3 regions of the Methylobacterium sp. WL1 genome follow, and region 1 is predicted to be linked to each of the others. Evidence: predicted binding sites of a transcription regulator. Region 1 holds the regulator's gene; each other region holds the start of a gene.
What was found. Region 1 encodes LexA, which represses DNA repair genes until DNA is damaged. Its sites were predicted from a motif close to TGTTCNNNNTGTGTTCNG; they were not measured.
Positions count from the first base shown of each region.

Region 1 (9,628 bases):
TCCCCGTTTGTTATTGACCGTCGTCGGCGAGTACGGGGCGCAGGAGAGACGCAAATGCGCGCGTTGTAAAGGAGACGACTCTCCTACCGCGCTCGCCCGATATCAGCAGTTTACGGCGGGCAGAGAAGTACAGCCGTCAGGCGGGAGATACAGGTCTTCGAACGTCCGCCCCTCGTCGACCGCAGCCTCGGGCGGACCGACTGCTCCCCAGCCGTTGTAGACGGCACCAAACGTCGGATCCCGTCTCGGCGCATGAAGACGCAGACCCATCGACCGCCACGCCGCCCTTGACAATGTTCCTATTTTGTGCTCATTAGCCGTCACCTGTCCTTCGGCGGTGTGGGGGTGACTCCACGGCGCTCCTCGGGGGTCCGTCCGGTGGCTGACCGGCGGGCTCGGGGGATGGGGCGATGCCCGCGTCGGTGGCTCTCAGCCGCCATCGCCCCGGGCGGCGTGCCGATGCAGGGCGTGTCTCGGATACGGGCGTGAAGATCGGGCGGTAGTCTGCCCGGCGGGGTGCGGAAATGCCCCCGCGGCGACCCGGATCTGGGCGTGACCCTCAGAAACCTGCGGACCCGCCCACTACGAGGCGGATGTCGGGTGGAAGGCCACGGCGGTGATGCGGGTTCCGGGGGCGTCTCGGCTGCGATTGCGGCTTGGGCGCCATGGGCAGTGACCGCTAACACGGAGTCGCGGGGATCGGGGCGTCGCACAGACATCGCGACGAGACAGACGGCACCGGCCGGGGACCATGCCCGGCCGATGCCGCGGGTCGCCGCGGGGATCGGATCCCGCGCGTAACTTGGCCGACACCTGGGTTCCCGCGGCGTCCCGCGTCCAGCGTGCTGAATCTTCTTGGGCCATGCCCCCGGCGCACCAAGCGCGCGGGGACGATGAAGCCTGTCGGGAGATCGCGTGGCCGGCGCGCCCGCAAAACCGGACCGGGGCCCACCCGTGCGGCATCCTGTCTGGTCGATTCCAGAATCAAAGTGAGACTGGGCTGAACCCAATCTTCTGATTGGCCGTTGAGCGTTCGGCACTGCGACCGCGCAGGCCCAGCCAATTGCCGGAGGTCACGAACGCCGGGCATGAAAGAGTCGATTCGATGGAACAGCCCGACGCTTGGCATCTGACGGACCGGCTCGATGCCGAACACGGCAAGGGCGATCCGTTCGCCGCCGCGGTCCGTGCCACGCGGATGGCGATGATCGTGACCAATCCGCGCCTGCCCGACAACCCGATCGTCTTCGCCAACGACGCGTTCCTGCGGATGAGCGGCTATGACCGCCAGGATGTGCTCGGCCGCAACTGCCGCTTCCTCCAGGGGCCCGACACCGACCGGGGCGCCGTGGCGCTGATCCGGGAGGCCGTGGCGGCCCAGCGCGACATCGCGATCGACGTCCTGAACTATCGCAAGGACGGGGCGCCGTTCTGGAACGCCCTGTATCTCAGCCCCGTCGCCAACGAGGCCGGCGAGGTGCTGTTCTTCTTCGCCTCGCAGCTCGACGTCACCGATCGCGTCGACGCGCACCTGCAGGTGCAGAAGGAGAAGGACCATTTCGAGGCCGAGGTCGCCCGCCGGACCCGCGACCTCACCGAGGCCCTGGCCACGCAGACCATGCTGGTCCACGAGGTCGATCATCGGGTCAAGAACAACCTCCAGATGATCGCGGCCCTCCTGGCCATGCAGACGCGGGCGATCACCGATCCCGCCGCCCGCGCCGCGATGGAATCCATGCTGACCCGGGTGGAGGCCCTCGGCACGGTCCACCGCAGGCTCTACCAGTCCAACAACGTCGAGCGGTTCGACGTGGCCGAGTTCGCCCGCGACCTCGCCACCGACCTGATCCGCGGTTCCGGGACCGACCGGATCCGCCTGCACCTGGATCTGGAAACCGTGGAGATCCCGGTGACAAAGGCCCCGCCGGTGGCCCTGATGATGAACGAGCTGATCACCAACGCCCTCAAGCACGCCTTCCCGGACCACCGCGCCGGCCGGCTCTCCGTGACGGTGGCGCCGGACGACCGCCACTTCACCATCAAGATCGCCGACGACGGCGTCGGCATGCCCGTGCAGGTCATGGAGCAGCGCTCGTTCGGCAAGCGGCTGATCGGCACCCTCTGCCGCCAGCTCAATGCCAGCATCGCCTGGCAGGCGAACGACCCGGGCACGATCGTCAACGTTCGCCTGCCCCGCGAATTGGCTACCGGTCCGGAGGCCAGATGAGCGAGCCGATGCGAATCCTCGTCGTCGAGGACGAGGCCCTGATCCTGATGCAGATCGAGATGATGCTGGAGGAGGCCGGCTATCGCGTCGTGGGCACCGCCATGACGGCGGCAGAGGCGATCGCCCTCGTCCACGAAACCCGGCCCGAACTGGTGCTGATCGACCTGCGCCTCGGCGATGATTCCTCGGGCGTGGACGTGGCGCACGCGGTGCGCGCCATCGGCGGCATCACGGCCGCCTTCATGACCGCCAACGCCCGGGCCCTCTCGGACGATCTGGAGGGCGCCACGGCGGTGATCGCCAAGCCGTTCACCGGAGCGGTCCTGGAGGAATCCCTGGCCTACCTCGAGGATTGCGTCCGCCGGCCGCCGCCGGCCGAGCTGGTGCCGACCGGGATGCGCCTCGCCCCGGCCCTGCTCAAGAGCTTCGCCCAGATGCGGCAGTGAACGCCGCCCTCGACACCTCCGGCCCGGCGCGTAGAGTGCCGGCCATGTCAAGCTTCCGCGTCGCCCGCCCGCTCCTGGTCACATTCCTCGCGGCCCTGGCCGGCCTGCCCCTCGCCGCCCGGGCGGAGCCGTGTGACGACCTCGCCCAGCAGATCGCCGGGGCGATCGGCGGCAAGGTCGGCAAGCGCGCCGGGCCGAGCATCGACATCCGCCTGGCCGGTCCGATCAAGTTCGACGTGACCTGCCGGGCCGAGCCGATCGTGCAGGCGACCTCCGCGGAGCCCGCTCCCTCGGCGGCCTTCTTCCGCGACCTCGCGGCGGCCTCGGAGATCCTGGTCGGCGAGCCGGCCGCGCGGGTCGAGCCGATCATCGCCGACGCCTACCGGACCGCCCTGTCGGACCGCCGCAAGTCGTTCATCCAGCAGAACGGCTGGTCCGCCTCCTGCTACACCGATCCCGGCAGCAGCGCGATGCGCACCCTGTGCTCGGTGGGGCGCATCCCGCCGCGCTGATCAATACTCGATCACGTCCTCAAGCGCGTAATGCTTCACGGTCTTCCGGTTGGCGATCAGCTCGTCCACGGTCGGCTCGCCCTTGAGGGCCCGGGCGATGGCGAGCTTCGTCGCCTCGTAGTTGGTGCGGTACAGGTCCTTGCGGTCGAGGTTGTCGTCCTCCGCGCAGCGCGGGTCGAGCCAGATCATGATGATCATGCACAGCTCGTCGAGACCGTCCTTGGGCAGCACGCCCTCGATGATGCAATCCACGATCGCGTCGCCGGTGGCGGCCTGGACGACGCCGCCGAGCAGCTCGACATACTCGGCCGTGTGGATCGTCGCCTTGGTGGTCATCATCGTGGCGGGGCGCACGAGCTGGTTGAGGTCGCGCACCACGAACATCCGGGTGTGGCCCTGGACCTGCCCCATCATCGACGCGAAGGCCTGACCCACCGGCCCGCGGACCGAGCCGATCAGCACCTCGGGCATGGCGTCGGTGTACTGCCCGTCGGCGGCCAGGACGGTGGCCTCGCCGGTGCGGAACCAGATCTCTTGCATGTGTCGCGACTCCCCGTGTCAGGTCGCCCGGGGGAGACATCATCGAGGCGCCGGCGTCAATCGCTCCGGAGCAGGCCGACCCCGTCGAGGGCGCCGACCCCGGCGATCGCCACGGTCGGGCCGGCGCTCTTGAGGAACTCGGATCCGCGGGGCAGGGAAGTCGGGTGCGGCGCGACGCGGGAACAGTCCCGGGCCAGGGCCGTTCCGGCCGGAGCCTGCGGCGTTGTCTCGGGTCCGGCAGCCGGGAGGGATGTCATGACGGAGAGCACGGATCGGGGGGGCGGCTGGAGCCTCCAGGCGAGCGCCATGCCGGACGGGGTACGGCTCGAACTCGCCCTCGCCGACCTCGGCGGCGGCCCGGTCACCGCGGCGATCGTGCTGGACCGGGCGGAGGCCCGGGCCTTCGCCCGCGCCCTGCTGGCGGCGGCCGGCGATGCGGCCGAGCGCACCTTCCCAAAGCCGGGCGCCTGACCGGGCGGGCTCGGGGCCGGCGCGGGCGGCTCAGATCATTGTTGGATGAAGCCCGGATTGCGGCCCGGCAGGCGCGGCACCACCGTGCCCCGCTTCTCGATCGGCGCGTCGCAGGCGTAGGTGAATTCGCTCTTCTGCGGATCGAACACCGTCTCGCCGGTGATCCGGCAATCCTCCCGCACGGTCTCGTCGAGATAGGCGCGGGCGGCGGTGCGGAAGCGCTTCACCCGGGTCGCGGCCGGATCGGGATCGATCCGCACCTCGCTGAGATTGCAGCCGGTGTACTCGCGCAGGGCGTTCGAGACGACGAGCATCCGGCGCACCTGCCGGTTGTCGTAGACCTCGTAGGGCTCCTTGCAGCCGATGGTGACCACCTGCGGGGTGAGCGCCACGTAGTTGCGCGAGATATACGAGAACCCGGTGGTGCAGCCGGCCAGCGTCAAGCCGACGGCCCCGGCACCGATGGGCAGAAGAGCCGCGCGTCGCATCCTCGTCATCCCAAGCCCAATTCCAGCCCAGTCTCGAAGCCGCCGGGACGATCCGCCTGCCCCGCCGACCGGGTCAAGCACCTCGGCGCATTGAAACGGCGCCGCTTGCCCAGTCAATTCGTTTGTCGCCCGAGATGCCGTTCCAGGCGTCCGCGACCGGTCATCGCCCGACTCGGCGGTGGACGGCGCGCGTGACAGGCTTTGTTGCTGCGCCAGGGCGGCGGAACGATCCGACCGGGTGGCGGCGCCGTCAGTCCTCGAAGACGTCCCCGACCAGCCGGCGCACGAACTGGAACGCCTCCGTCGCCCCCGCGGCGACGCGTTGCTCCCCGGTCTCCCGGAGTTCGACCCGGTCGAGGGCGGCCGTGAAAAGCCGCCAATGCAACCCGCGTCCTTCGGGATGTCCGGCAAGATGGCGCGCACCGTGGGTTTCCGACAGGCCGAGCGCCCGGGCCTCCTTGAGCAGGATGGCCGCCCCGAGATTCGAGCCCTCGGCGACGTAGAGCCAGCCCAATCCCTGCGCCGGTTCGATCGTCCCGAAATGTTCCTCGGACGCGCCGTCAGGGACGGGCGCTCCGACATCGCGCAGATCCTGCTGGATCAGGGGCAGTCGGCGCCTGCCGTCGAGATCGGGCAGGACATGGGCGAACGCGCCATCGCGATAGACTCGATCGACGACCGCATGGAACCTGTACTGGATCTGGAGGAACAGCGCGTAGCGCTCCAGGCTCGCGAACGGCTTTGCCGCCATGATGCGCCGATCAAGCTGATCATGGGCGGCCGCGGTCGCCACTCTCAGGCGCTTCACGCGGCTGCAGGTCTCGGCGATGTCGGATGATGCGGCGTCCATGCGATCTATGTCTGTCGTCCGGGCAAGGTGCCGTGGGCAGACGTGAGCGGCCCGCCGCGCCACTCTGACCGTCCCAGCCTATGGACCATTCCGGCGATTCAGGTCACCGAGGCTGGCCCGGGATCGTGCCGATCCGGCCAGACCGGTTCTGCCATGGCGGCGCGACCGCGTCACGGCACACAACGGCCGCATCCGCACATCGCCGATCGATCAAGCTCAGCCGATCACGCTTGCGGAACACTTGCGGAACGTTTAACGTGTTCGTGATTTGTTTCCGCGACCGCATCGATGCGGTCCTCCAAGCCGCGAGTCCCCCGTCGATGCTCACGCGCAAGCAGCTGGACCTCCTGCGTTTCATCCAGAGCCGCATGCAGGAATGTGGCGTCCCGCCCTCGTTCGACGAGATGAAGGACGCCCTCGATCTGAAGTCCAAATCGGGCATCCACCGGCTGATCACGGCCCTCGAGGAGCGCGGCTTCCTGCGCCGCCTGCCGAACCGGGCGCGCGCCATCGAGGTGATCCGCATCCCCGAGAGCCTGTCCCAGGCGGCTGCTCCACCTGCGGAGCCCCGCCGCTTCACCCCGAGCGTGGTCGAGGGCGGGAAGTCCAAGCTGCCGGCGCAGCCGGCGACCGCCCGGATGATCGACGACGGCGGCCGCGCCATCTCGATCCCCGTGATGGGCCGGATCGCGGCCGGTACGCCGGTCTCGGCGATCCAGAACCAGAGCCACGCCATCACCATGTCGCCGGACTTCCTAGCCGGCGGCGAGCATTACGCCCTCGAGGTCCGCGGCGACTCGATGGTCGATGCCGGCATCCTGGACGGTGACCTCGTGGTGATCCGCAAGCAGGATACGGCCAATACCGGCGACATCATCGTGGCGCTGATCGACGACGAGGAGGCGACGCTCAAGCGCCTCCGCCGCCGGGGCTCCTCGATCGCCCTGGAGGCCGCCAACCCGGCCTACGAGACCCGCGTGCTCGGGCCCGACCGGGTCCAGATCCAGGGGCGGCTCGTCAGCCTCGTCCGCCGCTACTGAAGGGGTTCGGCCGGCGCGTCGCCGGGCGCGGCCTCGGAACCGGCGACGTCGGCCTCGGCCGGGATCGGCTCGGAGGGTGTTACCACTTTCGGTTGTGGGACAGGCGATGGCCGCGAAGCCGGTGATGCCCGCCAAGGCATGGTACGGCCCGTGTCGCGGGTATAGCGTGCCGTGAAGCCATCCCGGTCGGCCCGGAGCGCGACGGCGCCTCGTTCGGCGAGCACCCGGCGGTCGATCACCAGAGGCCCCGTGCAGATGGGCGGCGCCGCGAGCCGCGAGATCAGCAGGGCCGCCCGGGCGCAGTCCTCCGTGAAGGCGCGCCGGTCGCGGACCAGGGCGACGGCGCGGCCGTCCGGCAGGCTTGCGGTGCAGCCGAGCCGGTCGCACCGTCCGACAGCCGACGAAGCCTGGATCACCGCCTTCGCCGATCGCCCGTCGCCATCCGCTTTCAGCCACTGCTCCATCACGAAGGCCGAAGGATTGCCGAGGGCCCACAGGACTCCGTCCGGTCCACGCACGGCCGCACCACCGCCCTGCCGGTCGACGTACAAGTCAAATCGCTCCGGAACGACGGCGAGGCCGAGCCCGAGCAGGGCGGGCGGCAGGGCCAGCCAGCGCAGTCGCGATACCGGCAGCGTCGCCAGCAGCAGCCCGGCCGCCAGCAGCATCAGCGCGCCGGTGCCGAAGGCCGGCAGCACCAGGACGGCCCGATTGAAGCCGGCGATCCATTCGGAGATCGCCAGCATGCCGCCCACCGCCTGTCCCATCAGCCACCAGATCGGCCGGTCCAGGGCGAAGGGATAGGCCAGGATCCCGATCACCGCCGCCGGCATCACGACCAGGGAGACCAGCGGCAGGGTCAGGGCGTTGCCGATCAGGCCGAACGGCTGGACCGTCTGGAAATGGTAGGTCGCGAACGGCGCCGTCGCGACCTGTGCCACCAGGGTCGTCGCGAGGGTGCCTGTCACGGCCGAGAGGCCGGTGCCGACGAACCGCTCGATCCGCCCCGCCCCGGGACGCTGGAACAGGCGTCCGTCGATCAGCCGCGCGCAGGCGATCAGCCCGGCCACCGCCCCGAACGACATCTGGAAGCTCGGTCCGAGCAGGCCCTCGGGTTCCCGCGCCAATGCTATCAGGGCGGCCAGCGCGAGGTTGCGCATGGACAGCGCCGGCCGGTCGACCAGGATCGCGCCGAGCATGATCAGCGTCATGATCAGCGAGCGCTCGGCGGCGATGTCCCAGCCCGAGAACGCGCAATAGGCGGTGACGCCCAGCATCGCGAACCCGGCGGCGATCTTCTTGATCGGCCAGACCAGCGCGCAATACGGCACCAGCGCCAAGACGGCCCGCACCAGCCAGAACACCACGCCGGCGGCCAGCACCATGTGGAGGCCCGAGATGGAAACGACGTGATAGATGCCCGCCGCCCGGAGCGCATCGTTGGCGGCCGGTCCGATCAGGCCGCGCTTGCCCGTGACCAGGGCCGCCGCCACGGCCCCCGCTTGCCCGCCCTCGGCCTGCGCGATCCGGCGTGTCAGCGCGTTGCGGGCCTCGTCCAGCAAGGCTGCCAGTCGCAGGCGCAGAGGCGGCGGGGTGGGCGGCTCTCGAACCGTGATCGCCCCGATCAGCGAGCCTACCGCGCCGAGTCCCTGAAAGTAGGCATCCCGGGCGAAATCGTAGCCGCCCGGTCGTGCCGCCTCGGGCGGCGGCAGCAACCTTGCCGTCGCGACGATGAAGTCCCCGGGCCGCAGGGATGGCGCCTTCCGGAACGAGACCCGCACCCGAAGCGGCCTCAAAGCGGGTTCGAGCCCGGCGAAGCTCTCGACCCTGATCACCAGCCGGGCGCCGACCTCGCGCTCGTCCAGCCCCTCGATCATCCCGGTCAGCGGCCCGATTGTGGTGCGGGTGAGGATCGGCGCCGCCACCTGCGAGACCCGCCAGGTCGCCGCCGCGAAGCCCAGGAAGCCGGCTGTCAGCGCCAGGCAAAGGGCGAGTGCCCCCGGCCGCGCACCCAGGAACGGCGCCGGCGCGAGGGCGAGCGCCGCTCCGGCCAAGGGAGCGGCGAGGAACGGCGTCCCGTCGGCACACCCGAAGAAGACCAGGATCCCGGCGCCGAACGCCACCGCCAGCCACGGGAACAGGCGGCGCTGCTCGACCTCCCGGGTGAGCCCATCGGCGAGCCAGCCGCGGAGCGCCGGCATCGATACCGGGCGCGTGCCGGCCAGCGCCACCGCGCCGCCCGCCAGCCTCGCGCCGATCCGCCGCATCCGCCCCGCCCCGTGCCGGACGACCAAGTCCCGGCCGGGGATTCTTAACGCACCCGTCGGCCCGTGCTACAGCGGACGCTTCGTGCTACGGGCGCCACGCCGTGCGACGGGCGCCGCCCTGACGCCCTGCACCGCCCCGTCGCCCTTCGCCCCCGAACATATCGGCCCGATGTCCTCAGCCGTCGTCACGCGCTTCGCCCCCTCGCCCACCGGATACCTCCATATCGGCGGTGCCCGCACGGCGCTGTTCAATTGGCTGTACGCCCGCCACACCGGCGGCAAGATGCTGCTGCGCATCGAGGATACCGACCGGGAACGCTCGACCAAGGGCGCGATCGACGCGATCCTCGACGGCCTGTCCTGGCTCGGCCTCGATTGGGACGGGGACGTGGTCTTCCAGTTCGCCCGCGCCGAGCGCCATCGCGCGGTCGCCGAGGAGCTGCTGGCCGCCGGCCGCGCCTACCATTGCTACGCCTCCGCGGAGGAACTGACGCAGATGCGGGAGACCGCCCGAGCCGAGGGCCGGGCCCCGCGCTACGACGGGCGGTGGCGCGATCGCGACCCGTCCGAGGCTCCTGCCGGGGTCAGGCCGGTGATCCGGCTGCGAGCGCCCATCGAGGGCGAGACGGTGGTCGAGGATGCCGTGCAGGGGCGGGTGACCTGGGCCAACCGCGATCTCGACGACCTCGTCCTGCTGCGCTCGGACGGGACGCCGACCTACATGCTCGCCGTCGTGGTCGACGACCACGACATGGGCGTCACCCAGGTCATCCGCGGCGACGACCAC
Region 1 is NZ_CP042823.1:943,467-953,094, reverse strand. Features, by position in the region: gene FVA80_RS04985 (histidine kinase dimerization/phosphoacceptor domain -containing protein) at 1,106-2,227, shown strand; gene FVA80_RS04980 (response regulator) at 2,224-2,673, shown strand; gene FVA80_RS04975 (hypothetical protein) at 2,718-3,185, shown strand; gene fae (formaldehyde-activating enzyme) at 3,186-3,725, opposite strand; gene FVA80_RS04965 (hypothetical protein) at 3,782-3,982, opposite strand; gene FVA80_RS04960 (hypothetical protein) at 3,981-4,196, shown strand; gene FVA80_RS04955 (hypothetical protein) at 4,232-4,684, opposite strand; gene FVA80_RS04950 (biliverdin-producing heme oxygenase) at 4,935-5,534, opposite strand; gene lexA (transcriptional repressor LexA) at 5,855-6,574, shown strand; gene FVA80_RS04940 (ComEC/Rec2 family competence protein) at 6,568-8,841, opposite strand; gene gltX (glutamate--tRNA ligase) at 9,011-9,628, shown strand, end outside.

Region 2 (9,628 bases), 2.8 Mb from region 1:
CCACGCGCGACTGGTGCGCCATCGAAGCCCTGTGCAACGTTTGTCGAATGGCCGGTCAGGTCGACCCGCCTGACCGACGATGCGCCGTTGTCGATGACGAAGGCGGCGTCAGGCCCCTGGGTCACAAGGCTCGGCTGTCGAACGCGCCGCGAACACTTCTTTGGCTGAGAATAATCCGTTTAATGCTGCTGGAAAGCTTGCATAAACGGCCATCTGCATGATGACTTCAGTGATCTCTTCACACGAGAGGCCGACGTTCAAGCCTGCCTCTATGTGTACCTTAAGTTGTGGTGCTGCATTGCCCATCGCCGTTAGTGCCGCGATAGTGGCTATCTCGCGGGAACGTAGTTCTAGGCCGGGGCGGCTGTAAATATCGCCGAAAGGGAACTCGATAAGGTAGGTCGCAAAGTCAGGGGCGATCTCTGCGAGCGAGGCGACGACCTTCTCTCCTGCTTGGCCGTCGATCTCAGCGAGTGCTCGCTGCCCGCGCTCTAGCCGGCTTTCGTCGCCGTTGCGGTGTTGTCGTGTCATACGCCTGCGTCCTCCCGTCAGAGCCGGCGTAGCCGGCGATCTTGGTGTCGAGGACGAGAAGGCAGGCTTGCAGATCGGCCACATGCGCGCGGACGCACTCGCGGTGCTCCCACAGCAAATCACAGCGCTCAGCCTCAGTGATGACGCCACGCTCGCGCAATGCTGCGTATCGCAGCATGTCCCGGATCGGCATACCGGTCGTCTTGAGACGATCTAAGAATGCGATCCACGCTAGGATAGACGCGTCGTAATCACGCTGGTTTGACTGATCTCGGTCAGCATAGGGGAGTAGCCCGATCCGCTCATAGTAACGAATCGTATGGGCAGACAATCCCGAACGCCTCGCGAGTTCTCCGATCTTCACGAATATCTTCTCATCACGACGCTAAGAATGCTGCGGGTTTGAGCGCACTCTAAGTCAAGAAAAAAATCTGGTCGGGCTACGACAGTCTGGTCCTCACCCCGAACTCGAGTTGCCGGGCGGCCAGAAGAGGGCCGCTGACCAGAAGGGCCGGCGGCCATCCAAAGGCCGGCACGGGTCGAAAGCATTGGTCCCATACATGATCGGATCAGATCCGGGCCCGTACTTGCTAGGCTGGTCTTGCGATGATGGCGAGGATCATCGCGAACCCGAACGTTCTCCCGCCTAACCCCGCATCCTGACGCGGGCGCTCCGAGATGAGGCGGTTGGATTGGCACAGGGTGATGGAGGCCGGACCCGTCGCCATCCTGAGCCGCGAAACGAAATCCGAAACGCCCGCGCCATCACCGCCTCCGCGGCAAACCGAGCCCCTGGATGCGTCCTGAGACGCCCCCGCACGCACTGACGCAGCCCCGTCTGATTTCCGCGGACAGCAGACCCCGACCCTTGCGCACGCCGCCGCGATCCCGCATATACGATGAAACAAAACAGGAACAAAAGAGCGTCGCCGTAGAAAACTGTGGATGACGCGGTTGCCTCTCACCGGAACGAGCCCCGCATGCGAACCGCCGACAAGCAGATCGCCGACATCCTGGTGCGTTACGGGGAGCCCTTCGGGGGCAACGTCTGGCGCGTGCAGGGCACGGCGGTCATCTACCACAAGACGTTGGAGCGGATCGCCGCCCAGGCCGGGATCGTGTTCGAGCCGCCGACGATCATCCGCGCCGAGCGCGACGAGGCCGTGCTGCTGGTCACCGGGCGCCTGCCCGGTGCCAAATCCGGTGCGAAGCCAGCCGCCGACCGGGTCGAGTGGTCGATGGGCGAGGCGCTGGTCAACGTGAACTACCGCGTCTCGGGCAAGCAGGCGGCCTACGTCTACGCCATGGCGGAGAAGCGCGGGAAGGACCGCGTCATCCTCAAGCTGATCGAACTGCACGGCCTGGTCTACTCGGAGGAGGAGGCCGACGAGTTCCGCGCCCACCTGCCCACGGTCCGGGCCGTGGACGAGGATTTCGAGGAGGCCCAGCCCTTCGACGAGGTCACCGAGGCCGAGGGCGACCTCAAGCGCCGCATCGACGGTGCCGAGACGATCAACGACGTGACCGACCTGATGCTCGACGGGGCCACCCAAGCGATCCTGGCGGCGATGCCGCCCGGCACCCGCGACGAGGTCCGCGACTACGCCAAGGCGCGCCTCGTGGCGCTCGGCTGGCCCAAGCGCACCGGCCGCCGCAGCGCCGCCTGAAGTTTCGAACGCTCAAACCCGCAGGAGACCGCCATGCATCGCACGACGCGCCGCCGTACCCTGAAGGCCCGCCGGGACCATCATCGGGGCTGGAGCATCGAGACCCTGTCGTACAGCCCGACCCGGATCGTGCGCCTGGGCGACGAGAAAGTCGCGATCCTGTTCCCGCCGGTCGAGCCCGGGGCTGAGTGGCAGCTCTACCCGCATCCCGACACGTTCCCGGGGCTCAACTTCGACGGGCTGCCCGAGCCGCTGCGCCCAGAGTTTCTGGGATTCTTGGATCTGCCGGCCGTCGAGCGGTTTCTCGGCATCGACGACGCGGTGCCGACGGCCCTCGCGGCCTGACCGGACGGCCCTTCACGCCCGAGGCCAGGGCGCGCCCCGGTGGAGCGCCTCGGCCTCGGGCGTGAAGCCTTGGGGGCCGTGCAGCACCAGCGGCGGCAGCAGGCTCGGAGCCGCGCGGCTGCCCCGGATGCCGGCGATCAGCACCCGGATCGCCGGCGCCTCGGCCCGGGCGTGGACCGGGCGGATCGCGATCCCGCCGTAGCGGCCCTTCATGGCGTCGAGGCAGGCCGGCAGGGCGTCTGCCCGGTGGATCAGCCCGAGCCGGCCCCCCGGTCGCAGGACCGCCGTGCAGGCGCGGATCCAGAGGTCCAGGCCGCTCTCGGGAAACGTGTGTGCCGTCGCCTTGCCGGGATGCGGGGAGGGGCGGTGGCGGCCCGCGGTGAAGAACGGCGGGTTGGTCAGGACGAGGTCGACGCTGTCGGGCTCCAGCCCGGCGGCGCGGCGCTCGGCCGCCGGCGCCAGAACGTCGGCCTCGATCACCGAAGCCGCGATGCCGTTGAGGACGGCGTTGGCCCGGGCCAGCCCGGCCAGTTCGGGGTCGCGCTCCACCAGGGTCGGGCAGGTTCCGGGATGAAGCGCCGCGCAGGCCAGACCCACCGCGCCGGTCCCGGCGCCGACATCGCACAACCGCTCCCCCGGCGCCGGGACCAGCAGCCGGGCGAGCAGCACCGCATCGGTCCCGGCCCGGTGCGCTCCGCGGGGCGGCTGGTGCAGGCGCAAAATCCCGCCCAGGAAGGCATCGGGCTCCGGGCTCACGGGTCACGCAACTCGTGCGCGAGCCCGGCATCCTTGAGCAACCGGCGGGCCTGGGGCGCCCAATCGCCCGGAACCATCAGGCGCTGACCGAACGCCCCGATCGAGCCTTCCATCACGCTCATATGGGTGTCGGCCACCAGGACCGGGATCTCGGCCGCCTCGAGCACCGTGCGGGCAAAGCCGATCAGCACGGGATCATTCGCGGAAATCAGCACGATCATCGCAATTCTTCGAAGGATGCCGGTCGTCCGGCGCATTCGTCGCGTTCGCTGCGCATTCCCTTCGCACCATATCCTCTCTGCGCCGATGTTGCGGCGCCGCGAGGCGCGTGCGAAGGGATCGCCCGCCCCCTGCGGGGGAACCGGACTGGAGGTCGCGGATCTTGGGTATGGCCCTCTCCATCGAGAATCCGAAGCCCGAGACCGAGGCGGGGTTGAACGACCTCGTCGCGCTGGTGGCGGACGGCATGGCGCGGGTCAACACCACGATCCTGTCGCGCACCGGATCCGACGTGGCGATGATCCCGGAGGTGGCCAACCACCTGATCGCCAGCGGCGGCAAGCGGCTGCGCCCGATCCTGACGCTCGCCTGCGCGCAGCTCTGCGGTTACGCCGACCCGTCGGACGGCGACGTGAAGCTCGCCGCCAGCGTCGAGTTCATGCACACCGCGACCCTGCTTCACGACGACGTGGTCGATGAGAGCGACATGCGTCGCGGCCGCGTCGCCGCCCGGATCAAGTGGGGCAACGAGGCCTCGGTGCTGGTCGGCGACTTCCTGCTCGGCCAGGCCTTCCGGATGATGGTCGAGGTCGGCTCCCTGCGGGCGCTCGACATCCTGTCCGCCGCCGCCACGGTGATCGCCGAGGGCGAGGTGATGCAGCTCACCAACGCCAAGAACCTCGAAACCGACGAAGCCGCCTACCTGGCGGTGATCCGCGGCAAGACCGCCGAGCTGTTCGCCGCCGCCTGCGAGGTCGGGCCGGTGCTCGCCGGCCGGCCGGAGGCCGAGCAGGTCGCGGCCCGCGCCTACGGGATGAACCTCGGCATCGCCTTCCAGCTGATCGACGACGTGCTCGATTACGGCGGTACCTCGGCTGCCCTCGGCAAGAATGTCGGCGACGATTTTCGCGAGGGCAAGATCACCCTTCCGATCGTGCTGGCCCACCGCCGGGCCAGCGAGGGCGAGCGCGGCTTCTGGCGGCGGACCCTGCAGCAGGGTGAGATCGGCGAGGACGACCTCGGCACCGCCCTCGACCTGCTGCAGCGGCACGGCGCCCTGGAGGAGACGGTGGCCCGCGCCCACGAGTATGGCGCCCAAGCCCGCGCCGCCCTCGACGTCTTCCCGGACGGTCCGGTCAAGGCCGCCCTCAACGGAGCCGTGGATTTCTGCGTGGCCCGGGCGCGCTGAAGGGCGCCCCTTTCGATCCGCGTGCCCCGGGGCTTTCGCCTACTATCGAGCAGGACGCCGACCATGACGCTGGCGCGCGTCTTTACTGGGCTCTGCACGAACTGAGCTTGGACGTCGTTCCGGTGAGCGAAAGGCGCCAAGCGGTCTGCATCCGTGTCGGAGATCTGCGCGCCGAGAGCTATTCGCGCCACGCTGAGGCAAAGATCGGGACCGGCCGCGTTGCCGGCCAGTTAGCCGTGCTCGCCTAATTAGAGCGTCATCCTAAAAGCCTGCACGTTGTGCCAGGTCCGATATGGAGCACGAGGCACCAGCCGCGGGACGCTTCATGGGTCGAGAGGCACCAATCGCCGCCATCGTGCCAGCAGCTTGCATCGGGCGGCGCGTCGAAGTGGATTGAACGAACCGCCGCGAGGGGACCCTGGGCGAAAGCATTGGACAAGCCCACTTCGCCCGCCTCCGACATGCCCTGGAAGGGAATGAAGCTCGCCATGGAGACGAAACGGGCCGGCCAAGCTGCCTCACCCGTGGCCCGGCGCAGCAAAAGCATGCCGCCCCGGCGGTTTGCGGCCTGGAGCGGGAACAGAAGTCGGCCCGCCGGCCGCAGCGCGTCGAGCCAGGCACGGGCCGGGCGCGGCGCCCCGGCATTGAGGCCGTCCGGCCCCACGAGATGGGCGAGGAGCGCCGTATAATACCCACTGCCGGTCCCGACCCGGACCACGGTCTCCCCGGGCCGGGGCGCGAGCGCATCGAGGCAGAGGGCGTGCAGGCTAGGCTGGCCGATATTGATGCCGCGTGCTGCGTCGAGGGCGACCAGCACGTCCTGATACAGAAAGGCGGGGTCGTCGACCGGGGTGGTCACGTAGAGTGGGCCGCGATCCTGAGATTGCCAGACATGCGCGGTGAGGATCGACCAGGGCCCCGGGCCGGCGAACGGCTCCCGGGGAACTGCCGCGAAGGCCGCCGTGACGCGCCGGTCGGCCGCATTCGGATTGGCTACCTGCGACGCGTAGAACCCGCGAAGCTTGGCGCTGAGCACCGCCGAACTGTAAGGATCCGGCATCTCCGTTCCCCCCGCGGAAACAGACCATCCAGTCCCCTATGCGTCAGGTCGCCGCGGGGGCGAGTGCGCCCGAGAGCGCCGGCGCTAGGCCGCGTAGCTCATCGAGATGCGCAGCGGTCAGATCGCGCAGCAGGTTTTCGGCCCGGGGCGTGAGCGCCAGCTCGCTCCGGCGTCGATCCTCGGCGGCGCGTCCCTTCGTGAGCAGGCCGCCATCGACCATCCGGGCGACGAGTTCGGCCGCCGTATGCGGAGCGATCAGGAGCTGCTCGGCCAGCAATCCGACGGTCGGTGGCGCGCGCCCGACATGCCCAGCCAGGGCCAGAAGCGCCTGATGCTGCTGGGGCGGGATGCCGGCCCGGCCTGCCGCCGCCTCGCTGAAGGCCAGGAAGCGCCGCAGCCGGTACCGGAACTCCGCCAGCGCGGCGTACTGTTCCTGAGACAGCGGCGCGGTCTGAGGATCCTCGGACGCCACGATGATCTCCCTGGTGCCGGGCTCAGGTCTTCGGCAGCACACCGTCCGGATCCATACGGGTTCCGCCGGCTCGCTGCACCCCGCTCCGAACGCGACGCGGTTGAATATATCGTATCACGATGTAATTAGGCCTCGTAGGACGGAGGGCTGTATGGACGGCGGACAGGATATCGCGCGCGGCTCCGAAAGGCCGCTGCGTCGGACGCTTGGCGATTTCAGCACGGATCGGCGCGTGCTGGCACTGGCCGGGCTCGCGGTGATCACTGGGACGGCCGCCACCGCAACCGCCTGGATCCTGCTCACGCTAATCGGTCTGGTGACCAATCTCGCCTGGTACGGCCGGTTCGACACCGCCCTGACGTCACTCGCCAGCGCGACGCCTAGCCCTTGGATGATCGCGATTCCCGTAATCGGTGCCCTGATCGTGGGCGCGATGGCACGTTACGGCTCTGAGAAGATCCGCGGCCATGGCATCCCGGAGGCCATGGAGGCGATCCTGATCGGCGGCAGCCGGATGTCGCCCAAGGTAGCCGTGCTGAAGCCGCTCTCCTCGGCGGTGGCGATCGGCACCGGCGGGCCGTTCGGTGCGGAAGGGCCGATCATCGTCACGGGCGGTGCGGTGGGCTCGCTGTTCGCGCAGTTCTTCCATCTGAGCGCGGCCGAGCGGAAGACCCTGCTGGTGGCCGGCGCCGCGGCCGGCATGACCGCGATCTTCGGCACGCCCGTGGCGGCCGTGCTGCTCGCCGTCGAGGTGCTGCTGTTCGAGTGGCGCCCGCGCAGCCTCGTTCCGGTCACGGTCGGTGCGGTGACGGCGGCATGCTGGCGGCCCGCCCTGTTCGAGGCCGGCCCGCTCTTCCCCTTCACCGACAATCCGGCGCTGCCGTGGTGGGGATTGCCGGCCTGTGCGGCACTCGGGCTAGCCTGCGGGCTGATCTCCGGTGTGCTTACGCGCGCGCTCTACGCCCTTGAGGACGGGTTCGGCCGGCTGCCGATCCACTGGATGTGGTGGCCCGCTTTTGGTGCCCTCGCGGTCGGCCTCGGCGGCCTGGTGGAGCCCCGGGCGCTCGGTGTCGGCTACGACGTGATCCGCGATCTGCTGTCCGGGCACATGTTGGCCGCAGCCGTGCTGACGATCCTCGTCGTGAAAGCGGTGATCTGGCTCGTGGCGCTGTCGTCGGGCACGTCCGGGGGCGTGCTCGCGCCGCTGCTGATCCTGGGTGGCGCGATCGGCTGGCTGATCGGCCTCGTCCTCCCCGGCGCGCATGGGTTCTGGGCGTTGCTCGGCATGGCGGCGATGCTCGGTGGGACCCTGCCGGCGCCGCTGACCGGAGTGGTGTTCGCCGTCGAGGTGACCGGCGACGTCGCCGCCCTGGCGCCACTGCTGGCCGCCACAATGGCGGCCTACGCGGTGACCGTGCTGCTGCTCAAGCGGTCGATCCTCACCGAGAAGATCGCCCGGCGCGGACAGCACGTGACCCGGGAATACGGCATCGATCCCTACGACCTGGCCCGGGTCGAGGCCGTGATGACCCGTGAGGTCGCCACCCTCGCGGGGGATCTCCCGGTGGCCGAGGCCGTGGCGGCGATCACCGCCGGTCCCCACCACGCCTATCCGGTGCTCGACGCCACCCGCCGGCCCGTGGGCTTGGTCACGCGCGACGACGCGCTCCGCTGGACGATCGAGATGCGGGCGGACGACGCGGCCGACGAGACCCTCGCCGAACGCGTCTCGGATGCCGGCTTGGCATTGGTCCATCCGGGCGATGTGGTCTCGCACGCCCTCGACGTGATGCTGTCGGCCGGCCAAGGCCGCCTGCCGGTCACCGATCCGCAGAGTGGTGCGCTGGTCGGGCTCCTCACCCGCAAGGACCTGTTGCAGGTGCGCGCCTCGACGGTCCGCGCTGAGGCCGAGCGCCGGGCGTATTTCCGCCGGAACCGCATCCGCGCGGGGGCAAGCGGGGGCTGAGGGCAGGGGGCAGGGGCCTGAGGGCAGGTGCGACGCGCCGTTCAGCGCAGGAAGGTCGGCGCCACCCACCAATCCGGATGTGCGGCCCTCAGGCCGGCGGCGGCCCGCACCGCCGCGCGGCGGTCGGTGAACAGCGCGAACACCGTCGCACCGGAACCGGACATCCGTGCCAGGCGGCATCCCTCCCGTTCACGCAGGGCCGCCAGGGCCTCGCCGATCACCGGGGCAACGGTGAGCGCCGGCGCCTCCAGGTCGTTCCGGGCCGGGGTGAGCGCTGCCAGGAGGGCGTCCGCGCCGAGCCCCCCGGCGATGCCAGGATGGGCCGCGCCGTCGAGCGTCTGCCCGACAGCGAGGCCCAAGGCCTTGAACACCGGAGCGGTCGGAACCGGCACGCCGGGATTGAGCAGCACGGCCGGCAGCGGCGCGAGCCCCAGCACCGGGCCGATCTCCTCCCCGGCGCCACGCATCATGCGGGCTCGCGGGTCGAGGCAGACCGGCACGTCGGCCCCGGTCCCGCGTGCGGCGGCGATCACGGTCGCGTGATCGAGCGGCAGGTGGTTGAGGCGCGCCAGCAACCGCAGGGCCGCGGCGGCATCCGACGAACCGCCGCCGATGCCGGCCGCGACCGGCAGGCGCTTGACCAGATGGAACGACCCCATTCGCAGGTTCGGCACCCGTGCCGCCAGCCCGCGAGCGGCGCGCAGGACGAGGTTGTCGTCCGTCGGACCGGCCGGACCGGCGGTCGGACCGCTGACGGTGAGGCCGAGCGCGGTGTCGGGGTCGAGGGTGAGGCGGTCGGCGGTTCCCGCGAAGGCCACCAGGCTCTCCAACTCGTGGTAGCCGTCTCCGGCCCGGCGTCCGAGTACGTGGAGCGTCAGATTGACTTTGGCGGGGGCGCGGTCGGCGAGCACGGGCACGGGATCTCGAACGGGTCGGGCAAGAACGGGGTTGACGCTCTACAGCCTCGTGGGCGCGAACAACAGCTCACCCAAAGTCCCCGTGAGACCGGTATGGCAAGGGATCGCCCACACGGATCGCGCTCAGATCCTCGGCGAGTTCCACCAGCCCGTCGCTGGCCGACAGGCCGGACAGGGCGCCCCCCGCACACGGAACCGCCTCCGCGACGCCGTCCGCTCCGATGCGGACGTGGACGCGCAGGTATTCGCGCCGGCCCGGGCGTTTCTCCTGGGCGAAGCCGCTGCGCACCGTCAGCGTCGGCGCTTCGTCGCGTGCGCCCGACAGGTGCAGGACGAGCGGGCGGAGGACGACCAGGGCGGTCACGTAGGCCGCGGCCGGGTTGCCGGGGAGCCCCGCGAAGGGCGTGCCCGCGACGGTGCCCAGGGCCACGGGCCGACCGGGCTTGATGGCCAGCCGCCAGAAGGTCAGCGCACCGGACGCCTCAACGGCGGCTCGGACGTGATCC
Region 2 is NZ_CP042823.1:3,726,497-3,736,124, reverse strand. Features, by position in the region: gene FVA80_RS18100 (carboxymuconolactone decarboxylase family protein) at 109-531, opposite strand; gene FVA80_RS18095 (MerR family transcriptional regulator) at 467-895, opposite strand; gene FVA80_RS18090 (trna delta -isopentenylpyrophosphate transferase) at 1,512-2,198, shown strand; gene FVA80_RS18085 (hypothetical protein) at 2,232-2,543, shown strand; gene FVA80_RS18080 (methyltransferase) at 2,556-3,299, opposite strand; gene FVA80_RS18075 (DUF2007 domain-containing protein) at 3,296-3,520, opposite strand; gene FVA80_RS18070 (polyprenyl synthetase family protein) at 3,688-4,707, shown strand; gene FVA80_RS18065 (methyltransferase) at 4,964-5,767, opposite strand; gene FVA80_RS18060 (helix-turn-helix domain-containing protein) at 5,811-6,239, opposite strand; gene FVA80_RS18055 (chloride channel protein) at 6,391-8,205, shown strand; gene FVA80_RS18050 (4-(cytidine 5'-diphospho)-2-C-methyl-D-erythritol kinase) at 8,247-9,122, opposite strand; gene glp (gephyrin-like molybdotransferase Glp) at 9,190-9,628, opposite strand, start outside.
Region 2: the regulator LexA is predicted to act here: its motif matches at 1,432-1,449, upstream of FVA80_RS18090 (trna delta -isopentenylpyrophosphate transferase).

Region 3 (9,628 bases), 1.3 Mb from region 1:
GACGTTGCAGCAGGAAGCATCGCGAAAGCTCGGGATGGCGCCGGCGCAGACCATGCGGGTCGCGCAGCGCCTCTACGAGGGCGTGGACGTCGGCGGCGAGACGGTCGGCATCATCACCTACATGCGGACCGACGGCGTCGACATGGCGCCGGAGGCGATCCAGGACACCCGCAAGGTCATCGGCACCGAGTTCGGCGACCGCTACGTGCCGGACGTCCCGCGCAAGTACAGCGTCAAGGCCAAGAACGCGCAGGAGGCCCACGAGGCCGTGCGCCCGACCGACATGAGCCGCCTGCCCAAGATGGTGGCCCGCCACCTCGAGCCGGAGCAGGCCAAGCTCTACGACCTGATCTGGACCCGCACGATGGCGAGCCAGATGGAATCTGCTGAGCTGGAGCGCACCACCGTGGAGGTGGCGGCGAGCGTCGGCCCGCGCCGGATCGACCTGCGCGCCACCGGCCAGGTCGTGAAGTTCGACGGCTTCCTGGCCCTCTACCAGGAGGGCAAGGACGACGAGGAGGACGAGGAGAGCAAGCGCCTGCCGCCGATGAAGGCCGGCGACCCGCTCACCCGTGAGCGTATCACCTCGACCCAGCACTTCACCGAGCCGCCGCCGCGCTATTCCGAGGCGAGCCTGGTCAAGCGCATGGAGGAGCTCGGCATCGGCCGGCCGTCCACGTACGCCGCCGTTCTCCAGACCCTGCGGGATCGCGAATACGTCAAGATCGAAAAGAAGCGGCTGCAGCCGGAGGACAAGGGGCGCCTCGTCACCGGCTTCCTGGAGAGCTTCTTCCGGCGCTATGTCGAGTACGATTTCACGGCCGACCTCGAAGGCCAGCTCGACCGGGTCTCCAACGCCGAGATCGACTGGCGGGCGGTGCTGCGCGACTTCTGGAAGGACTTCTCCGCGGCGATCGGGGAGACCAAGGAGCTGCGCGTCACCGACGTGCTGGAGGCGCTCAACGGCCTTCTCGGTCCGCACATCTTCCCCGACAGGGGCGACGGCGCGAACCCGCGAACCTGCACGGTCTGCGGCACCGGCCAGCTCTCGTTGAAGCTCGGCAAGTTCGGCGCCTTCATCGGCTGCTCGAACTATCCGGAGTGCAAGTACACCCGTCAGCTCTCGGCCTCGGGGATCGACGGCGACGGCGACGGCTCCTCGGGCGAGGGTGGCCAGCCGGGCGTCCGGGTGCTGGGCGACGATCCGGTGACCGGGATGCCGGTGACGATCCGGGACGGGCGTTTCGGGCCGTTCGTGCAGCTCGGCGAAGCCTCCACCGAGAAGGACGCCGCGAAGCCGAAGCGCTCGTCGCTGCCCAAGGGGCTCTCGCCGTCCGAGGTCGGCCTCGACAAGGCCCTGGCGCTGCTGGCGCTGCCCCGCGAGGTGGCGCGCCACCCCGAGACCGGCGAACCGATCCTGGCCAATCTCGGCCGGTTCGGTCCCTACGTTCAACACGGGAAGATGTACGCCAACCTCGGCAAGGACGACGACGTGCTGGAGATCGGCGCCAACCGCGCCATCGACCTGATCGTCGCCAAGGAGCAGGGCGGTGGCCGCGGCCGGGCTGCCGCGGATCCGGGCCGCCCGCTCGGCAAGGACGAGACGAGTGGGCGGGACCTCGTGGTCAAGGCCGGCAAGTACGGCCCCTACGTCACCGATGGCGAAGTCAACGCGACGCTGCCGAAGACGATGAATTCCGAAGCGCTGACCCTCGATGAGGGGATCGCGCTGGTGAACGCCAAGCGCAGCTCGGCCCGGAAGGCGCCGGCGCGCGCGGCGGCGGGCGAAAAGAAGCCGGCGGTGAAGAAGACGGCCGCGAAGAAGCCAGCGGCCAAGAAGACGACGGCGAAGAAATCCGGGGCCGGCTGAGCGCCGGACCCGCGACCCGCGAAGAAAGCGTCGCGGTTCGTCGCGTTCAGGCCAGGTAGGTGATCGTGGCCGCCAACGCGGTCGCGACGGTCGCCAACGCGATGGTCAGGCCGTTCACGAAGATGCGGGCCTGCGGAACGACCGAGGGCGCATCGTCCTCGCACCCGAATACGGTGCCGGCGGCTCGCTCGAAGCGGATCAGGGTGAGGCGGCGGGCCTCGATCGCGGCGTTGCTCATCGACGGCGGCTCCCGGACCACGGTCAAGTTCTTTTCCGACAGAACGCGGTCGGAGCCGCTCGGTTCCGATCCGGGCGGCGGCGGAGAAACCGTTAACCCACGATTGTGCAACGTGGCGATGACGGCGCCTTCGCGCTGCGCCGGCCGCGGCCCTCGCTCGCGGCGGTGCAGCATGCGATGGTGGGGCGGTCCGGCGACGCACCGGACCCTCTGGATGTTTCTGTTTTGTTCCGCTATCATGCGGGGATGAAGGCGCATGCTGCACGATCCCAGGTCCGATCGCCAAAGGCCCGTCCGCCCGACGCCGAGCCGGCCGATTCGCCGCGCGCGCGGAGGCCGCGCGTGAGCGATCCGGCGCGCGACCTGTTCGGGCCTGGCGGCAAGCCCCCTGCCCGCGTCCGGCGGAGCCGCGGCGGCGGCGGCTGGCGGAATCGGCCTCGGTCCCGGCCATCGCGGCGGCCGAGCCGGAGGCCGGCTACACGGCTTCCGACATCGAGGTGCTGGAGGGCCTGGAGCCGGTCCGGCGCCGGCCCGGCATGTATATCGGCGGCACCGACGAGCGGGCGCTGCACCACCTCTTCGCCGAGGTGATCGACAATTCCATGGACGAGGCGGTGGCCGGCCATGCCAGCTTCATCGAGGTCGAGCTGGAGGAATCCGGCTCCCTGGTGATCACCGATAACGGCCGCGGCATCCCGGTGGACCCGCACCCGAAATTCCCAGGCAAGTCGGCGCTCGAAATCATCATGACGACGCTGCATGCGGGCGGTAAGTTCGACTCGAAGGTCTACGAGACCTCCGGCGGCCTGCACGGCGTCGGCATCTCGGTGGTGAACGCCCTGTCCGATTTCCTCGAAGTCGAGGTCGCCCGCAACCAGACCCTCTACCGCCAGACCTTTTCGCGCGGCCACGCGCAGGGGGCCCTCGAACTCGTCGGACGGGTCCAGAACCGGCGCGGCACCCGGGTGCGGTTCCACCCCGATGCCGAGATCTTCGGCTCCCTGAAGTTCAACCCGCGCCGCCTGTTCAAGATGGCGCGCTCCAAGGCCTACCTGTTCGGCGGCGTCGAGATCCGCTGGCGCTGCGCCCCCGCCCTGCTCGAAGGGCTGGAGGGCGTACCGGCCGAGGCGGTGCACCGGTTCCCGGACGGGCTGCGCGACTACCTGGCCCGGGACATCGAGGGCAAGGACCTGGTCACCGATGCGATGTTCACCGGCAAGGTGACCAAGCCCGGCTCCCACGGCTCGCTCGAATGGGCGGTGGCCTGGATGGTCGCCGAGGACGGCTTCTCGCATTCCTACTGCAACACCATCCCGACGCCGGAGGGCGGCACCCACGAGGCCGGCCTGCGGGTCGCGCTGCTGCGGGGCCTGCGCGAGCACGCCGAGCGCGTGAACCAGGCCAAGCGCATGACGGCCGTGACCACCGACGACGTCATGGCGACCTGCGCGTCGATGATGTCGGTGTTCATCCGCGAGCCGGAATTCCAGGGCCAGACCAAGGACAAGCTGGCCACCGTCGAGGCGCAGCGGATCGTCGAGACGGCGGTGCGGGACGCCTTCGACCATTGGCTGGCGGCCTCCCCGGCCCAGGCCAACAAGCTGCTGGACTGGGTGATCGACCGGGCCGAGGAGCGGTTGCGCCGGCGCCATGAGAAGGAGGTCGCCCGCAAGAGCGCGACCCGCAAGCTGCGCCTGCCCGGCAAGCTGGCCGATTGCTCGGCCGCCGGAACGGCCAACTCCGAGATCTTCATCGTCGAGGGCGATTCCGCCGGCGGCTCGGCCAAGCAGGCCCGGGACCGGACGACCCAGGCGATCCTGCCCCTGCGCGGCAAGATCCTCAACGTCGCCTCGGCCTCCCGGGACAAGCTCGGGGCCAACCAGCTGATCTCGGACCTCACCCTGGCGCTCGGCTGCGGCACCGGCGCGGCCTTCCGTGAGGCGGACCTGCGCTACGACAAGGTGATCATCATGACGGACGCCGACGTGGACGGCGCCCACATCGCATCGCTGCTGATCACGTTCTTCTACCGGCAGATGCCGAAGCTGATCGATCGCGGCCACCTCTACCTGGCGATCCCGCCGCTCTACCGGCTGCAGCAGGGCTCGAAGGTCGTGTATGCGCGGGACGACGCCGACCGGGAGCGGATCACCAAAACGGTGTTCAAGAGCGGCAAGGTCGAGATCGGGCGCTTCAAGGGCCTGGGCGAGATGATGCCGGCCCAGCTCAAGGAGACCACCATGGATCCGAAGAAGCGCACGCTCCTGCGCGTCGCGATCCTCGAGGAGGCCCGGGAATCCACCGGCGATACGGTGGAGCGCCTGATGGGCAACAAGCCCGAAGCCCGCTTCGCCTTCATCAGCGAGCGCGCCGCCTTCGCCGACGGGGTCGATCTGGATATCTGAGGCGACAGGGCGGCCGTAAAACGACGCTTCCTCAGCGTGGCCGCAGCGAAGCGATTCGGGGAAGCGCGACACGGGGGAACGCGACACCTGGGGACCGCGACACCTGGGGATCGCAATACCGGGTTGCTTCGCGACGGTCGCACTGACTGACTTGCAGACCGCTTTCGGGTCGGAGCGCCTGGATTGCGTCCGCGTCAAGCGATTGCCGGCGAGGCTACTCCGACGCCATGGCCTTGGCCGGATCGAAGGGCTGGGCGGCCGCGACGGTGTCGGTGCTCATGTTGAGAACGGCCGAGAACCGCTCCCCGCCCGGGCGCAGCACGAGGGCGCCGGGCTCCACGGCGATCCGTTTGCTGCCGAGGCCCAGCGGGCCGCCGACATCCAGCACGACCGCCTTCAGGGCACCGCCATCGGCGATCAGCAGGTCGTCGATGGTGCCGACATTGTCGCCGGCCGCGTTGCGGACCGTGACGCCGATCATCTTGGAGGCCAGGAACGCCGCCGGCTTGAGGCCCTGGCGCCTGGCCGCGGCCTCGGCGCTGGCCGCCGTCATTAGCCGGCCGCCGCCCTCCCCGCTGGTGGAGGTGCCCGGCCCTGTCCCGGGCAGCACCGTCTTGGTGCCGATCACGCTGGCATCCTGAGCCGGAGCCGGGAGTCCGGACAGGGACAGGACAGTCAGCGGCAGCAGCAGACGGGACGTGATCAGTCGGATCTTGCGCATCGGGATCGCTCCGGCGCGGCCGAGCCATCCGGGCGCCGACCGTGAAAGGCGCCGGCGGCGACGGGTGTTCCTGTCGCCCCTGTCGCACCGGGCCTCGGTGGTCCTGAAACGCAGAAGGGCCCGACCTTGCGGCCGGGCCCCGGGTCACGATGGCGCCGGCCAAGCCGGCGCCGAAGTGCGATCTTAGTACGAGCCGAACTTGTAGTTCACGCCGGCGCGGACGACGGCGAACTCGGTGTTGGCGGCGGCGCCGTTGAGGTAGGCGGTGCCGTTCGGGGCCAGCAGGTTGCCGTAGAACACGCCGCCGGCGGTGTTCTTCTGGCGGTCCAGGTTCACGTACAGGCCTTCGACCTTGAGGGTCACGGCGGAGGACTTGAAGAAGTTCAAGAACGAGTCGGTGGGCAGGGCGTACTCGATGCCGCCGCCGACGGCGTAGCCGGTGCGGAAGCTGCTGCGGAAGCTGCGGCCAGCGAAGTTCTGGTCGTCCTGGCCCGAGCCGTAGGCGTAACCGCCGGTGGCGTACACGAGGGTCCGGTCGAAGGCGTAGCCCAGGCGGCCGCGGGCGGTGCCGAAGTAGTCGAGGCCGTTGCCGCTGGTAGCGACGAAGGCGCGCGGCGCCGAGAAAGCGGTGCCCGGAGCGCCGGTCACGCCGTAGTTCAGGGTGCCGTTGGCGCGGCGGGCGAAATCGACGTACTGGGCGTCAGCCTCGAAGCCGACCACGATGCCGGAGCCCGGGGTGAACTGATAGTTGTAGCCGATCTGGGCGCCGCCGGTGAAACCATCGTTGGCGCTACGGTTGCCGACGCTGACGACGGCATTGGTGTTCGGCGAGTTGATCAGCGAGCCGGCCGGCAGGCCGTAGCTGGCGGTGTTGCGGCTGCTGGCATCGAAGCCGTAGCCGGCATTCACGCCGAAGTAGGCTCCGGTCCAGGTGAACACCGGCACCGGCGTGAACACCGGCGGCGGCGCAGCGCGACGCGGCAGGTCGGCCGCGGAAGCGGCGACAGTCATGCCGGCGAGAACGGTCGATGCAAGAAGAACTTTTTTCATGGTGCCATGGGTCCTGGGGTTGGCTTGAGCCGGCTGCCTTCTAGGCGCTCTCGGTCGGCGGGTCTGTCGCTTTCCTGCAACAAGCCCGCCGAGACTAGCCCGATCTCGTCAACGAAAGGTGAAGGTTAAGCGTGAAGATCCCTGTCCTCGGCGAAGGACTGTGTATCAGAAGCTGCAACGGCGTTTGAGCAAAGCCTGAAGATTAGTCGGGCTTCATTATCATGAGACGCCGGGATCTGTCCGATTCGGGCCCGGCGCAAGTCGGGCTCTTCCGCAAGGGCGCCGGGGAAACCGTTTTATTCTGGTACGGTGAGCGCTTGCTCGTGCCGTCCCGCGTAAGTCGGCGGTTAACCATGGGGTGGTAACCGTCCCGGATCGACCGTCGCCGGCCGCACGCCGGACCGAGAAGGACAGACCATGCTCCCGCCCGCCGAGCGGAGTCAGAAGCCCTTCGGGACTCGCCGACCCGCCGCCGAGTCGGACAGGCCCGTACCGGCGCATCCGGGCCCGAGCCGAACGGCCCGGCCCACAGGATCCCTGGCCTGGGCGCTGCGCATCTCGGCCGTCGTGGGTCTGCTCGCCCTGGCCGCGACTCACCAGCTCGCCCGTTTGAGCCAGGCCGGCCCCGCGCCGGGGCAGCTCGCCCTGGCCGGACACGGGCTTCCGGCCGATCCTGAGACGACCGGCTCGCTCGCGCCGGCCGGCGCCGCTCGGGCGACACGTCTCGACCCCTGCCTCCTGCCCGCCCTGGACCGTCACCAGCCCTGATCGGCTGTGTGCGGGACCCCGATGCGCGCATTGCGAGATTGACAAGCTGCGCCAAGCCCCTAACTGACTGGCCCATGCGCCCCGCGGCCACGGGTGCGTTCGTGCGTCTTACGTGAGCCCTCCCGAGCCGTTGCCGCGACGGTGTCCACCGCGCCGGCCGGGCGCGCAACGGTTCCTGAACGCAGATGCCTTTTTCCGACCTGGGACTGAGCGAAAAAGTCCTCAACGCCGTCGAGACGGCGGGTTACACCGAGCCGACGCCGATCCAGGCGCAGGCGATCCCTCACGTGCTCGCGCGCCGGGACGTCCTCGGCATCGCCCAGACCGGCACCGGCAAGACCGCGGCGTTCACGCTGCCGATGCTGACGCTGCTGGAGAACGGCCGCGCCCGCGCCCGGATGCCCCGCACGCTGATCCTGGAGCCGACGCGCGAGCTCGCCGCGCAGGTGGTCGAGAATTTCGATCGCTACGGCACCAACCACAAGCTCAACGTCGCGCTGATCATCGGCGGCGTGTCCTTCGCGGACCAGGACGCCAAGCTGACGCGCGGCACCGACGTGCTGATCGCCACGCCGGGCCGGCTCCTCGACCATTTCGAGCGCGGCAAGCTGCTGCTCACCGGTGTCGAGCTGCTGGTCATCGACGAGGCCGACCGCATGCTCGACATGGGGTTCATCCCCGACATCGAGCGGATCGTGAAGATGGTGCCGTTCACCCGGCAGACGCTGTTTTTCTCGGCGACCATGCCGCCGGAGATCGAGCGGCTGGCGGATATGTTCCTGCACAACCCGCAGCGGATCGAGGTGGCGCGGCCGGCCTCCACGGCCTCGACCATCACGCAACGGCTGGTGGCGGTCGGCTCCGAGGGGCATGCCAAGCGCGAGCGCCTGCGCACCCTGATCCGCGGCGAGTCCGAGTTGAACAATGCGATCATCTTCTGCAACCGCAAGCGCGACGTCGCGCTGCTGCAGAAGTCGCTGGTCAGCCACGGCTTCGACGCCGCCGCGCTCCACGGCGACATGGACCAGCGGGCGCGTACAACCGCGCTGGACGCGTTCCGCGCCGGCGAGACCGCCCTGCTGGTCGCCAGCGACGTGGCGGCCCGCGGCCTCGACATCCCGGCGGTCAGCCACGTCTTCAACTTCGACATCCCGCACCACCCCGAGGATTACGTTCACCGGATCGGCCGCACCGGCCGGGCGGGCCGGAGCGGCGCCGCCTACACCCTGGTCGCTCCCGGGGACGACCGCTCGCTGGTCGCCATCGAGGCGCTGATCGGGCAGCCGATCCCTTGGTTCGACGGTGACCTGTCCACCGTGGCCGATCCGTCCGCCGATACCGGCACGCGGCATCGCGGCCGCTCGGGCGAGGGCCGCCGCAGCGCGCGCTCGGGCAAATCCGAAGGGCGGTCGTCCGAGGGCCGCTCGTCCGAGGGGCGCTCGTCCGAAGGGCGGTCATCGGGGGGGCGCTCCGAGCGGCGCGCCTCCGAGGGCAGATCTTCCGAGGGTAAGACTTCCGACAGCAGGACTCCCGACAGCAGATCGTCGGAGACCGGTCTGGTGGAGGCCAGGGCACCGGAGCCGCGCGCGACCGATGGCAGGTCGGAGCCTCGGGCCGAGGCCAAGCCGAATGGCCGCGAGGGCGGTGGACGCCAGCGCTCCCGCGGCGGGTCGGCCGCCGCGCGTGGCGACACCCGTCCGGCTCCGCGCCCCGAACCCGTCCGCGAGGAGCGGGTGCGCGAAGATCGCAGCCGCCGCAACGAGCCCGACGGGGATACCCCGGTCGGACTTGGTTCACATGTCCCGGCCTTCTTGCTTCGACCAGTTTTGGCAAAGAAAGAGAAGTAACGTCCGGCTTAACGTTCCGGCTACGAACCGGCACTAGACTGGTCTTGGGCCGGGTTTATTGATCCACCGGCGGCCTCGGACCGCAGGTTACGGATGAGCCAGGAGACCTATTCCGATCGTGACCGCAGCTTCGCGCTGGCGAAGCGGGCCCACGATCTGATCCACGATTACGGTCCCTCAGCCACCCCCCGGGCCTACGCGGTCTGGTACGCCTACGTGTCCGGTGAGCTGCCGCTGCTGGGCGACGCGGTCAAGCGCCGGACCACCGAGAACGGCTGCCTGACCGAGTCGGACATCGACGACCTGCACGAGACCTATCTCGATGGGCGCCAGCTCACGAGCGCCGCCGGCGACGTCAGCCGCAGCGTGCTCGATGAGATCGGAGCGGTGACCGAGATTCTCGACCTGTCGCTCGGTTCCACCACGCAATATGGCGAAGCCCTGCGCGGCCTGGCCCAGGACCTCGCCCAGGAGGGCATGCCGACCCGGGCGCGCCTCGGCGAGATCGTATCGACCCTGGTCTCCACCACCCGCGAGGTCGCGGTGAACAACCGCGTCCTCGAGGCCCGGATGCGCGAGACCCGCACCGAGATCGAGACCCTGCGCGAGAAGCTCGAGGTGAGCCGGATCGAGAGCCTGACCGATGCGCTGACCGGGCTGGCGAACCGCAAGCATTTCGAGGAGATGCTGAAGGCGTCCCTGGACGCGTCCCGCTTCGGGGGCGTGCCG
Region 3 is NZ_CP042823.1:2,270,509-2,280,136, forward strand. Features, by position in the region: gene topA (type I DNA topoisomerase) at 1-1,870, shown strand, start outside; gene FVA80_RS31230 (hypothetical protein) at 1,917-2,282, opposite strand; gene parE (DNA topoisomerase IV subunit B) at 2,606-4,513, shown strand; gene FVA80_RS11205 (PRC-barrel domain-containing protein) at 4,728-5,234, opposite strand; gene FVA80_RS11210 (porin family protein) at 5,418-6,284, opposite strand; gene FVA80_RS11215 (hypothetical protein) at 6,702-7,052, shown strand; gene FVA80_RS11220 (DEAD/DEAH box helicase) at 7,238-8,899, shown strand; gene FVA80_RS11225 (GGDEF domain-containing protein) at 8,993-9,628, shown strand, end outside.
Region 3: the regulator LexA is predicted to act here: its motif matches at 2,324-2,341, upstream of parE (DNA topoisomerase IV subunit B).